DNA from 2 places in the Peribacillus sp. NPDC096540 genome. Region 1 is predicted to be linked to the other one. Evidence: a T-box and tRNA genes for the amino acid it is inferred to sense, from the RefSeq annotation. Region 1 holds a T-box; the other holds one or more tRNA genes.

Region 1 (6,270 bases):
AAAGCGAAGAGCTTTATGGGAATGCTACCAACATATTTGAAAATCAAGGGTTGAACACAAAGCGAGCTGAAGAAAGAGAAATTAAGGCGAACTCCACCGAAAAATATAAGGATCATAATCCTGAGGATTATGTGGGTACACTAGCGAGCGATTCCAATGTAGATCCATTTTCTGCTGATACTAAAAAAGCACTGGATCGGACTATGAACCCGAATGTTGAAAGTGTGCAGCAAGAAGAAAAGGATATCATGAAAGATGAATACATCAAAAATCGAATTAACACCGATCATCTGTAAGACGGAAAAATAACAGCCTGTGCAGGGCTGTTATTTTTTGGGGATGGTTAGAATCCCTTTATGCAAAGGATTTCTTTAATGATTAGTTAGGATTTCTCATTAGACAATTTGCTTGTTTATTGATCAAGCCGCAAGGTATAATTACAAAGGAATTAATTCTAAGTAGAGTAACTAGGAGGGGAAGAAACATGGAAAAAAACGTATATGGTGTTTTTGACTCTAATCCGGAACTACTTGCTGCAATTCAAGAATTACAAGCTAAAGGCGTTACTGGTCCCCAAATGACAGTAGCAGCTGATATAAAGAATGATGTGCAGCTTGGAAATGAACATACGGATATATTGATCATCGCCAATCAGGATAAGGACACGTTTTTTTTAAGAATCTTCCACTACTTCACAGATGAAGGATCTGGAGATTTACGCAGCTTTTTCACGAAATACGGCTACTCCGTTACTGAGACAAAAGCGTTGCTTGAAGAAGTGAGCGCAAAAAAATTCATCTTGCTGCTCGATGAAGAAGTCTCTATCGAAGAACTAAATGATAAAGTAGTACCGATAACGAAGTAAGCGAATACAAAAAAATAACAGCCTGCGAAGGCTGTTATTTTTTTAATCCTGATTCGAGAGCAGTAATCATTTCTTGTTTTTCCTGCTCAGATGAATTTTGCCAGATGACCTCGAATAATACGCCCAATCCAGGAAGCATTTTTTCCTCGCCATTCTGAATTGCATCGACAATCGTGTCTTCTAGCTGCTCTTGCGTATTACCAGTTACGTTTTGAATGATCGCATTTCTTAGGTTTAAATTCACATTTATTCCTCCTCATACACATAATGACTCACATTAATAGCATTTCACAAACTGGCATGCAATATGTATGTAAATTGCGTTATAATAGGACAATCAGTGTGAAGTTAAAGGAGCGTTTAACCTTGAAATATATTGAATCCGTAAAAAACCCGCAAGTGAAGCAATGGAAAAAGCTATTGACGAAGAAAGAGCGCGACAAAACAGGGAAATATTTAGTCGAGGGCTTTCACCTCGTTGAAGAAGCGTTAAAAGAAGAAATCGTCATTGAAGTGATTGTTAATGAAGAAACAGAAATGCCTGCTAATTTTACACTAGAAGGCACAGAAGTCATTTATGTTAAAAATGAAATTATGAAAGCGATTTGTGATACAGAGACCCCGCAGGGAATTGCAGCGGTATGTGAGCAGAAATTAATTAGTATGGCGTCCATTAATCCGGATAAACTACTGTTGATTGATGCGGTACAGGATCCAGGAAATATCGGAACGATGATTCGGACGGCAGATGCGGCTGGAATTGATGCGGTCATTCTGGGCGAAGGTTGTGCAGATCTGTATAACCCGAAAGTGGTCCGTTCGACGCAAGGAAGTCTGTTTCATATGCCTGTCATCAAAGGAAACCTTTCTGAAATCATCGATGAACTGAAGCAAAATGGCACACCGGTTTACGGCACAGCACTTGAAGGAGCCTCGCCATTTGAAGAAGTGGAAAAGTCCTCTCGATTTGCCTTGCTTGTCGGTAATGAAGGACAGGGAGTAGCAAAGGGCTTGCTAGAGAAAACTACGAAAAACCTCTATATTCCTATCTACGGGAAAAGTGAATCACTGAATGTAGGGATTGCTGCTGGGATTTTAATGTACCATTTACGAAAATCAATTTGAAACGGCAGTCGAATTATAATATAATAAAACAGAATTTTATAATGAAAACAACGATGACAAAGAGTAGTAACTTAAGATATCCATAACCAGGGAAAAAATGCCGTGACTGAAAGCATTTTTATGGCGCTGCTTAAGGGAATTCACCTTTCGAGTTGGCATTGGGAAGACGACAAAGAGTCCGAAAAATGTTCCGGTGAAGAGCCGTTATTTTTATGAAGTGAGTGCGAAGTTTTTTTACTTATGCACTAATAAGGGTGGTACCGCGATACATAAACCTCGTCCCTTTCTGGGATTGGGGTTTTTTTGTGTTTATTTTTAAAAAAGGAAAATAAAGGAGGAAGACATGATGCAGGAACGTTTACTAGAACTGCAGGAAGAAGCGTTGCAAAAAGTTGCCGCAGCTTCCGAACTAAAGGAACTGAATGAAGTCCGTGTTTCTTATTTAGGGAAAAAAGGGCCTATCACTGAGGTATTGCGTGGCATGGGTAAATTGTCAGCGGAGGAACGGCCGAAAATCGGTGCACTTGCTAATGATGTTCGTGAAGCAATCGCTTCAAAAATTGAGGAGAAACAAAAAGCTCTTGAAACTGCTGCTGTCAATGCAAAGCTAGCAACAGAAACCATTGACGTTACACTTCCAGGACGTCCGGTTAACAAGGGGAATCTTCACCCATTAACACGTGTTGTGGAAGAAATTGAAGATTTATTCATCGGTATGGGTTACACAGTCGCAGAAGGTCCAGAAGTCGAAAGCGACTACTACAATTTTGAGGCATTGAACCTGCCGAAAAGCCATCCGGCACGTGATATGCAGGACTCTTTCTACATCACAGATGAAATCCTAATGCGTACGCACACTTCACCGGTACAAGCTAGAACGATGGAAAAACACAAAGGCCAAGGCCCTGTTAAAATTATTTGCCCTGGTAAAGTATATCGCCGTGATAATGATGACGCGACACACTCCCATCAATTCCAACAAATTGAAGGCTTGGTCATCGATGAAAACATCAGCATGAGCGACCTGAAAGGCACGCTTGACGTGTTTGCGAAAAAAGTATTTGGTCAAGACCGTGAAATCCGTCTTCGTCCAAGTTTCTTCCCATTTACAGAACCATCTGTTGAAGTTGATATTTCTTGTAAAATCTGCGGTGGAAAAGGCTGTAGCGTCTGTAAACAAACAGGCTGGATTGAAGTGCTGGGCGGCGGGATTGTCCACCCGAACGTACTTGAAATGGCTGGATTCGATTCGAAAAAATACTCGGGATTCGCTTTTGGAATCGGTGTGGAACGGATCGCAATGTTGAAATACGGCGTAGATGATATCCGCCACTTCTATACAAATGATGTTCGTTTCTTAAAACAATTCCATCATCACGAAGCATAAATTTTATTTTAAAAAGGAGGACCTACCATGTTTGTGTCATATAAATGGTTACAAGATTATGTAGACCTTTCCGGCATCAATGCAACAGCGCTTGCTGACAAAATCACGAAAAGCGGTATTGAGGTTGAAGGGGTAGAAAAGAAAAGTGAAGGGCTTAAAGGAGTTGTTATCGGACATGTACTTGAACGTGAACAGCATCCAAATGCCGATAAATTGAATAAATGTCTAGTCGATATCGGGGCAGAAAATCCCGTTCAAATCATCTGTGGTGCACCGAATGTCGATAAAGGTCAAAAAGTCGCGGTGGCTACTGTCGGTGCTGTGCTTCCGGGCAACTTCAAAATTAAGAAAGCAAAGCTCCGAGGAGAAGAATCGCACGGTATGATTTGTTCGCTTCAAGAATTGGGTTTTGAATCCAAGCTTGTGTCTAAAGACTATGCAACAGGAATCTTCGTGTTTCCAAATGATGTAGAAGTAGGCAAAGATGCATTAGAAGAGCTTGGTTTAAGTGATGAAGTACTAGAGCTTGGCTTAACTCCAAATCGCTCTGACGCTTTGAGCATGCTTGGTGTTGCCTACGAAGTAGGGGCTATTCTTGGTCGGGAAGTAAAATGGCCGGTTATCGAGAAAGAAGAAGCAACTGAAAAAGCATCAGACTATATTAGTGTCAAAGTGGAAGCGAAAGAAGATAACCCATTATACATCGCTAAAATCATCAGAGATGTAAAAGTCGGTCCGTCACCGCTTTGGATGCAGACTCGTCTTATGTCTGCAGGTATTCGTCCGCATAATAACGTAGTTGATATTACGAACTACATTTTGCTTGAATACGGTCAACCACTACATGCATTTGATTATGATCGTTTTGGTTCAAAAGAAATTGTCATTCGCAGAGCGAAGGGTACAGAAAAAGTCGTCACATTGGATGAAGCGGAACGTACTTTGACACCTGAACATTTAGTAATAACTAATGGCAACGAGCCGGTTGCGATTGCTGGTGTGATGGGCGGAGCTAATTCCGAAGTGAAAAATGATACAACGAATATTATTATTGAAAGTGCATATTTTGCTGGGACGGTTGTTCGTAAAGCTTCTAAAGACCACGGTTTACGCAGTGAAGCAAGTGCTCGTTTTGAAAAAGGAGTCGATCCAGCCCGCGTACGTGAAGCTGGAGAGCGTGCGGCGCAATTAATTGCACAGTATGCAGGCGGAACAGTTCTTCAAGGAACAGCAGAAGTTGACGAATTAACAATGGAACCTGCTGTTATAAGTATCACACTTGAAAAAATCAACAAACTTCTTGGTACGAGCATGACGGTATCTGAAGTACAGTCGATCTTCAAACGTCTGCAATTTGGAGTAGAGCTTGACAATGAAACGTTCACAATCACAGTGCCGACCCGCCGAGGTGATATTACGATTGAAGCAGATTTAGTTGAAGAAGCGGCACGTTTATATGGGTATGACAACATTCCCGCAACGTTGCCAATCGGTTCGGCAACTCCAGGTCAATTGACAGACTATCAGATCAAACGTCGGAAAGCTCGTCGTACCCTTGAAGGAGCAGGCCTTTACCAAGCGATAACCTATTCACTGACGAGCCAGGAAAAAGCGGCCCAATTCGCGTTGGAAACTCGTGAATCCATTCGTTTGGCAATGCCAATGAGTGAGGAACGGAGCCAACTGCGCTTGAGTATCGTGCCACAATTATTAGAAGTCGTGAAATACAATAATGCTCGCCAACTTGATTCACTTGCCTTATATGAAATCGGTTCGGTATTCTTTAAGCAGGACGGACAAGAGCTTCCTGAAGAGAAAGAACATATTGCTGGAGCTATCACAGGCCTATGGGAATCCCACTTATGGCAAGACGAAAAGAAACCAGTGGATTTCTATGTAGCAAAAGGCGTGATTGAAGCGTTATTCGATACACTAGGATTAGCTGGTCAAATCAGTTATCGCCAAGCGGAAATTAATGATATGCATCCAGGACGGACTGCAGAGGTACTGTTGAATGGTGAAGTGATTGGCTTCATCGGACAGGTGCACCCAACTGTTCAAAAAGACTTGGATATTAAAGAAACGTACATTTTTGAACTATCCTTAAAAGCATTAGCTGAAGCGGAAGTGGCGCCGATTGCCTATGAAACCATTCCGCGCTACCCATCGACCACACGCGATATCGCGCTTGTTGTTGATAAAGCAACAAAAGCTGGGGACATTCAAAGCATTATTATAGAAGCCGGTGGAAAGCTGCTGAAAGAAGTAGGCATCTTCGATTTATATGAAGGCGAAAGAATGGAGCAAGGTAAGAAATCCATCGCATACTCACTGAAATACTTCGATCCGGAACGCACATTAACGGACGAGGATATTACAAAAGCACATGATAAAGTACTTGCGGCCGTTAAAGAAAAAGCTGGCGCAGAACTACGAGGATAATTTAAAAAAAGACAGCCTCCTGAATTTTGGGAAGCTGTCTTTTTATAATCAGAACTCACGAGTAAACAGGGTGAACTCACGAGTAAACAGAGCGAATTCACGAGTAAACAGGGCGAACTCACGAGTAAACAGGGTGAATTCACGAGTAAACAGAGCGAATTCACGAGTAAACAGGGTGAATTCACGAGTAAACAGAGCGAATTCACGAGTAAACAGGGCGAATTCACGAGTAAACAGAGCGAATTCACGAGTAAACAGAGCGAATTCACGAGTAAACAGAGCGAATTCACGAGTAAACAGAGCGAACTCACGAGTAAACAGGGTGAATTCACGAGTAAACGGAGCGAATTCACGAGTAAAGCAAAGAAAAATACGAGAGTTGGCCTAGCCATCATTCCATAACATAAAGAACAGCCGCTTTCCTTATTTATGATATTTCTGTTGATATAGT
Region 2 (6,270 bases), on a different contig from region 1:
GCGTGGGGGTTCAAGTCCCTTCACCCGCATCTTTCATGCGGAAGTAGTTCAGTGGTAGAATACAACCTTGCCAAGGTTGGGGTCGCGGGTTCGAATCCCGTCTTCCGCTCCACTTTTCGTATGTGCCGGGGTGGCGGAACTGGCAGACGCACAGGACTTAAAATCCTGCGGTAGGTGACTACCGTACCGGTTCGATTCCGGTCCTCGGCACCATCTTAATATGCGCCCGTAGCTCAATTGGATAGAGCATCTGACTACGAATCAGAAGGTTGTAGGTTCGACTCCCGCCGGGCGCACCATGTTTTTTTGCGGGAAGTAGCTCAGCTTGGTAGAGCACTTGGTTTGGGACCAAGGGGTCGCAGGTTCGAATCCTGTCTTCCCGACCACGTGATTACTAATGAATGGGGCCTTAGCTCAGCTGGGAGAGCGCCTGCCTTGCACGCAGGAGGTCAGCGGTTCGATCCCGCTAGGCTCCACCATTTTTCATCAAAAACTTATATTATATTGGCGGTGTAGCTCAGCTGGCTAGAGCGTACGGTTCATACCCGTGAGGTCGGGGGTTCGATCCCCTCCGCCGCTACCAATAAATATAAGGACCTTTAGCTCAGCTGGTTAGAGCAGACGGCTCATAACCGTCCGGTCGTAGGTTCGAGTCCTACAAGGTCCACCATGTAATTTTTTTAGCCACGGAGGTATACCCAAGTTCGGCTGAAGGGATCGGTCTTGAAAACCGACAGGGGAGTCAAATCCCGCGGGGGTTCGAATCCCTCTACCTCCTCCATTTCTTTTAAAAGCAGCAAGTTGTTTTTAAACAACCTTTACATAGAGGAAGCGGAAAAAACAATATACACGAAAACTTGATGCAAAATCGTTTTATTATTACCGTCGCGGGGTGGAGCAGTCCGGTAGCTCGTCGGGCTCATAACCCGAAGGTCGCAGGTTCAAATCCTGTCCCCGCAATTATTAGGTCCCGTGGTGTAGCGGTTAACATGCCTGCCTGTCACGCAGGAGATCGCGGGTTCGATTCCCGTCGGGACCGCCATTTTAAAATTAAATACTTATGTGGCTCAGTAGCTCAGTCGGTAGAGCAAAGGACTGAAAATCCTTGTGTCGGCGGTTCGATTCCGTCCTGAGCCACCATTATTTCAAAAATTACGGCGATTGTGGCGAAGTGGTTAACGCACCTGATTGTGGTTCAGGCATTCGTGGGTTCGATTCCCATCAGTCGCCCCATTTCGCGGGTGTAGTTTAGTGGTAAAACCTCAGCCTTCCAAGCTGATGATGAGGGTTCGATTCCCTTCACCCGCTCCAATTTATGGGCCTATAGCTCAGCTGGTTAGAGCGCACGCCTGATAAGCGTGAGGTCGATGGTTCGAGTCCATTTAGGCCCACCATATTCATATTGTTCCGCAGTAGCTCAGTGGTAGAGCATTCGGCTGTTAACCGAACGGTCGTAGGTTCGAGTCCTACCTGCGGAGCCATGGGGAAGTACTCAAGAGGCTGAAGAGGCGCCCCTGCTAAGGGTGTAGGTCGCGTGAGCGGCGCGAGGGTTCAAATCCCTCCTTCTCCGCCATTTGGCCCGTTGGTCAAGCGGTTAAGACACCGCCCTTTCACGGCGGTAACACGGGTTCGAATCCCGTACGGGTCATAAAAAAGAAGCATACATCCTGTATGCTTCTTTTTTTTATTTATTTCTCTTCATTGGTATAACTATCTTTCTGTTTATAAGGAATGTCTCCAAGCTGAGATTCAGCATTTTCTTCATCTAATGTATCTTCATATTCTTTTTGCCTTTTATTCATGATACCCCTTATATTTTTTCCTTCGATATCATTTGCTACAAATCCTTCATAGTCTTCAGGGAATCCATCGGTTTCATCTTCTGTTTTATAAAGATTATTATAGCTGTCATGATCGCCCGTGTAATCCGCAGGTGTTTCAGATGTACCAAATTTGGCTACTTCGCCAAAGCTATCTTCTTTATCTACTATTTCACTTCCATGACGGTTTTCAAAATTATCTCCCTTTGATGGAATCAGTACATCTTCTTCAACTGGTCGATCTTGTGTAGTCGGTCGTTCTGGAGCGTGCTCGACACAGTAGAGAGTGGTAGGTACAGCTTCTAGCCGTTCAAAAGGGATTTCTGTATCACAGGTTTTACAATGGCCATAGGAGCCTCCTTCTATCGCATTCAATGCTTCCTCGACTTTTTCCATTTCAGATTGTGCATGCTCATCTAGTGCCTGGTTTCTTTCCATTTCGAATAATTCGGTTCCTAGGTCTGCGGGATGATTGTCATAGGAGGATAATTCCCCTACAGATTCTGTCTGACTTTTATTTAGAAGTGATTGTTCATCATTTCTGAGCCTATTATTAAGTTCTTTTTTTTCTATAAGTAGTTCTTTTTTTAAATGTTGCGTTTGTTGTTTGGTTACCATGTTTATTTCACTCCTTCGAAAGTCTATATCTCATTTGAGTAATGGTTGGATGGTTGTCTTATCTTTTACCCGAATCGGAGGGGAGGGAAACAAATTGAATAAGAAGCAGAAAAAAGGACTAAGTCAAAATCGACTCAGTCCTTGGAGATTAAATAAGATAGCTGATGAATAATCCAATGGCCATAAGCAGGCCGAAGAAGGTGTTCGTTTGGGCCGTGGCTTTCATCGCAGGTACCATCGTAATAGGTGACGTTTTACCGACGAAGCCTTTGATTGCTGCCAAGGCTTTCGGAATGCTTAGGAAGGCAAGCAAAATCCATGCTGTAACGCTTCCAGCTAGGACTAATCCTACTAGCCATAGGTAAGAGAAGGCAAACATAATCGCCATAAATGTTAAGGCATTTTTTCTGCCCATTACTACAGGCATCGTTTTACGGCCGTGTGCCTTATCTCCGTCATGATCACGGAGGTTATTGGATAAATTTATTAACCCGACTAAAATTCCGCTTGGTATAGCAATTAAGATAGCTGTGGTAGAAACAAAACCAGTTTGAATGAAATAGGCAATCAAGATTATCAAAAAGCCCATAAACAATCCAGAAAAAAGTTCTCCAAATGGTGTGTATGAAATAGGCAGTGGACCGCCAGTGTAAAGGTAGCCGACAAGCATACAGACCAGGCCTACCGCAGCAAGCCACCAAGATGATGCTGCACAGATATAGATTCCAAGTATCAGTGCGATGCCATACATACTAAGAGCTAAAGTCATGATGAGCTTTGGAGTCATGCCATGACGGACAATGCCACCACCGATGCCAACAGATTCTTCCGTATCCAATCCTCTCTTGAAATCATAGTATTCATTAAATAAGTTCGTTGCAGCTTGGATCAGGATACTTGCAAGCATCATGGCTGCAAATAGTAGCCAATTTACGCCATCTTCTAAAAGTGCAATCACTGTTCCTAGTAGGACTGGAACAAAAGCTGCGGTAAGTGTATGTGGACGAATTAACTCCCACCAAATTTTCCAGGTTCGTTTAAGGGGAAGGTCGTCGTATTCTGTTTGCATTATTTCTCTCCTCAAAATCATTATTAGTTCTCTTGAAATTATATCAAATATTGAAATCGTTCACAAAAGGTTATCCTATTTAGTGTAGGAAAAGTGGCAGGGAGTGTCAATCGTATTTCATATGCGATCACTTCCAATATCAAGGATATTCTACTTCATTCGCTAAGAATCATATAATAAGGAAAAAAGCAGTCATGAATCGTTTGATAAAGGGGCGTTTTATTGACATTGGGTTGAAGAGAGGTGTATCTTTAAATAGGTTAAAAAGCTTTTAAAATGTACATTTGGGGGGATTTTTTTGGCTATCTCAGAAGAAACTGAACAGTTTCAGGGACTGGCTTCAGCTATACAAAAGGCAAAGGACTTGAATGGTCAAGTTCTATTCAGTCATATTAAGAAAATAAATTGTAACAATCCCCTTTCATTTTATCAAGCTGGAAGAGAACGGTATGCGGGTGAACGCTTTTTCTGGGAGGACCCTGCAAAAGAAATAACCATTACTGGTTTAGGCAACGTTAAGAAACTCCAAGCGGCATCAAATGCCGACCGTTATAGAGAAGTCGAAATGAGCTGGATCAAACTGCAGAATACTGCTGTCAAAACAGGAGTGACCGATGTAGAAGCAACTGGTCCTGTACTGTTTGGGGGCTTTTCTTTTGATTATGAAACTAACAGTACACTCCTTTGGAATCAGTTCGGGGACAATCTGTTTTATATACCTGCCTTTATGCTATCGCTAGTGGGGGAGCAAGCTTACTTAACGACAAACCTACTTTGTTCGCCGGATGATTCAGAAAAACTCTTCATAGATATGATAAATGAACGGGAATCTTTCCTTATCGAAAGCTTGAATGGCACCGAATTGAGTGCCAATACTCTTGTTAAGCAGAAGGAAGTCAAACCTAAGGAATGGAAGCAGACGGTTGCAGAGGCTGTTGAGGAAATCAAGTCAACAGATCTCGACAAGATTGTTCTGGCAAGGGAGCTGCGCCTTGTGTTTGAGCGTTCCATTGATTCAGAGAAAGTACTCGAGCAATTGATTGCTGAGCAGCCATTAAGCTATATTTTCAGTTTGGAAGCGGGCGGTGACTGTTTCGTAGGTGCCACTCCTGAGCGTTTAATAAAGAAGCAGGGTAATGAAGTCTTTTCTACCTGTCTCGCGGGTTCGATGGGACGGGGGAAAACTGAAGAAGAGGATGCTTGTCTTGGTGATGAACTGCTTCATGACCAAAAGAATTTACAAGAGCATCAATACGTCGTATCGATGATATCAAATGCGTTTGAGGCGGTATGTGAAAAGGTAATCGTTCCGACTGAACCGAAATTAATGAAAAACCGTCATATTCAGCATCTGTATACACCGGTCCGTGGAATTTGCAATGAGGGTGTCACGATTTTTGAGTTTGTAGAAAATCTGCATCCAACACCTGCTATGGGCGGGCTTCCGAAAGAAGAAGCTGTCGCCCGTATTCGAGAAATAGAGGGTCTTGAACGCGGCTTTTATGCGGGACCATTAGGCTGGGTGGATACCTATGGGAACGGGGAATTTGCAGTTGGGATTCGTTCCGCTCTACTACAGGATAATGAGGCATCGCTTTTTGCAGGGTGCGGCGTAGTGGAAGATTCGACACCTGAAAGTGAATTCCAGGAAACGGGGATTAAATTTAATCCAATGCTAAGTGCTTTAGGAGGAAATCTTAATGAATGACCGAGATGCATTGACAGCGTATGCTGCTTCATTTGTCGATGAGCTGGCACAAAATAAGATGAAGCATGTGGTGGTAAGTCCAGGTTCACGATCCACACCGCTAGCTTTGCTGCTGGTAGAACATCCTGATATCGAAGTTCATATTAATGTGGATGAGCGTTCGGCTGCTTTTTTTGCCCTTGGTTTGGCTAAGGCATTAAAAGAACCTGTTGGACTTCTTTGTACGTCTGGTACAGCTGCTGCTAACTTCTACCCAGCTGTCATTGAGGCTTACTATTCAAGGGTGCCACTGATCGTGCTGACCGCTGATCGTCCGCATGAGTTGCGTGATGTCGGGGCTCCACAGGCCATTGATCAAATTCATCTGTACGGAAGGCAAGTGAAGTGGTTTATCGAAATGGCGCTTCCGGAAAGTACCGATGAAATGATGCGATATGCGAGAACAATCGGTGCAAGGGCAGTATCAACAGCGGCAACTGAGCCAGCTGGACCAGTACATTTGAACTTCCCGCTTCGTGAACCACTTATTCCAAATCTGGAACAAGCTAAGGAATATAGGCAAAATAAAATGACACCGGCTGTGATGATTGAAAATGGTGCACTATCACTGTCTGATTCACAAATAGAGGCACTGGCAACTACTTTGTCACAAGCGAAACAAGGAATGATCGTGTGTGGAGAATTACGGCATCCAAAGATGAAGGAAGCAATTGTAGCTTTAGCTAAGAAGCTTGCTTTCCCGATACTAGCTGACCCTCTTTCGCAGCTAAGAAGTGGCAAACACGATAAAGACGGTATTATTGATACCTACGATACATTTCTACGTGATGAAGCGGCCAAGGAAGCTTTCCGGCCGGATGTAGTGTTGCGTTTCGGTTCTATGCCGGTATCAAAACCTTTATTGTTATTCATGAAAAAACAAAAACAGGCAATTACTTTGGTCGTTGATGGCGGTGCAGGGTGGCGTGAACCAGCAGGACTGGCAACCAACATGATTTACTGCGAAGAAAAAGATTTTTGCCAACGTGTATGTGAACAAATTCCGAATGCTACTG

The links. The T-box of region 1 lies ahead of pheS (phenylalanine--tRNA ligase subunit alpha). A T-box ahead of a tRNA ligase gene usually reads a tRNA of that ligase, here a tRNA-Phe.
Region 2: it has a tRNA-Phe gene. The T-box ahead of pheS (phenylalanine--tRNA ligase subunit alpha) is inferred to sense a tRNA for this amino acid. The anticodon was not compared.

The regions. Positions count from the first base shown of each region.
Region 1 is NZ_JBNNTG010000017.1:62,902-69,171, forward strand. It holds gene ACQKMR_RS15565 (general stress protein) at 1-54, shown strand, start outside; gene ACQKMR_RS15570 (hypothetical protein) at 51-296, shown strand; gene ACQKMR_RS15575 (hypothetical protein) at 485-865, shown strand; gene sspI (small acid-soluble spore protein SspI) at 900-1,109, opposite strand; gene ACQKMR_RS15585 (TrmH family RNA methyltransferase) at 1,232-1,990, shown strand; T-box leader at 2,035-2,277, shown strand; gene pheS (phenylalanine--tRNA ligase subunit alpha) at 2,337-3,377, shown strand; gene pheT (phenylalanine--tRNA ligase subunit beta) at 3,405-5,819, shown strand; gene ACQKMR_RS15600 (alanine-zipper protein) at 5,764-6,207, shown strand; gene rnhC (ribonuclease HIII) at 6,243-6,270, opposite strand, start outside.
Region 2 is NZ_JBNNTG010000012.1:614-6,883, forward strand. It holds tRNA gene ACQKMR_RS12375 (tRNA-Leu) at 1-29, shown strand, start outside; tRNA gene ACQKMR_RS12380 (tRNA-Gly) at 38-112, shown strand; tRNA gene ACQKMR_RS12385 (tRNA-Leu) at 125-213, shown strand; tRNA gene ACQKMR_RS12390 (tRNA-Arg) at 223-299, shown strand; tRNA gene ACQKMR_RS12395 (tRNA-Pro) at 310-386, shown strand; tRNA gene ACQKMR_RS12400 (tRNA-Ala) at 404-479, shown strand; tRNA gene ACQKMR_RS12405 (tRNA-Met) at 507-583, shown strand; tRNA gene ACQKMR_RS12410 (tRNA-Ile) at 594-670, shown strand; tRNA gene ACQKMR_RS12415 (tRNA-Ser) at 689-781, shown strand; tRNA gene ACQKMR_RS12420 (tRNA-Met) at 887-960, shown strand; tRNA gene ACQKMR_RS12425 (tRNA-Asp) at 967-1,042, shown strand; tRNA gene ACQKMR_RS12430 (tRNA-Phe) at 1,065-1,140, shown strand; tRNA gene ACQKMR_RS12435 (tRNA-His) at 1,158-1,233, shown strand; tRNA gene ACQKMR_RS12440 (tRNA-Gly) at 1,238-1,311, shown strand; tRNA gene ACQKMR_RS12445 (tRNA-Ile) at 1,318-1,394, shown strand; tRNA gene ACQKMR_RS12450 (tRNA-Asn) at 1,407-1,481, shown strand; tRNA gene ACQKMR_RS12455 (tRNA-Ser) at 1,483-1,573, shown strand; tRNA gene ACQKMR_RS12460 (tRNA-Glu) at 1,577-1,648, shown strand; gene ACQKMR_RS12465 (TraR/DksA C4-type zinc finger protein) at 1,689-2,438, opposite strand; gene ACQKMR_RS12470 (1,4-dihydroxy-2-naphthoate polyprenyltransferase) at 2,587-3,507, opposite strand; gene ACQKMR_RS12475 (isochorismate synthase) at 3,806-5,215, shown strand; gene menD (2-succinyl-5-enolpyruvyl-6-hydroxy-3-cyclohexene-1-carboxylic-acid synthase) at 5,208-6,270, shown strand, end outside.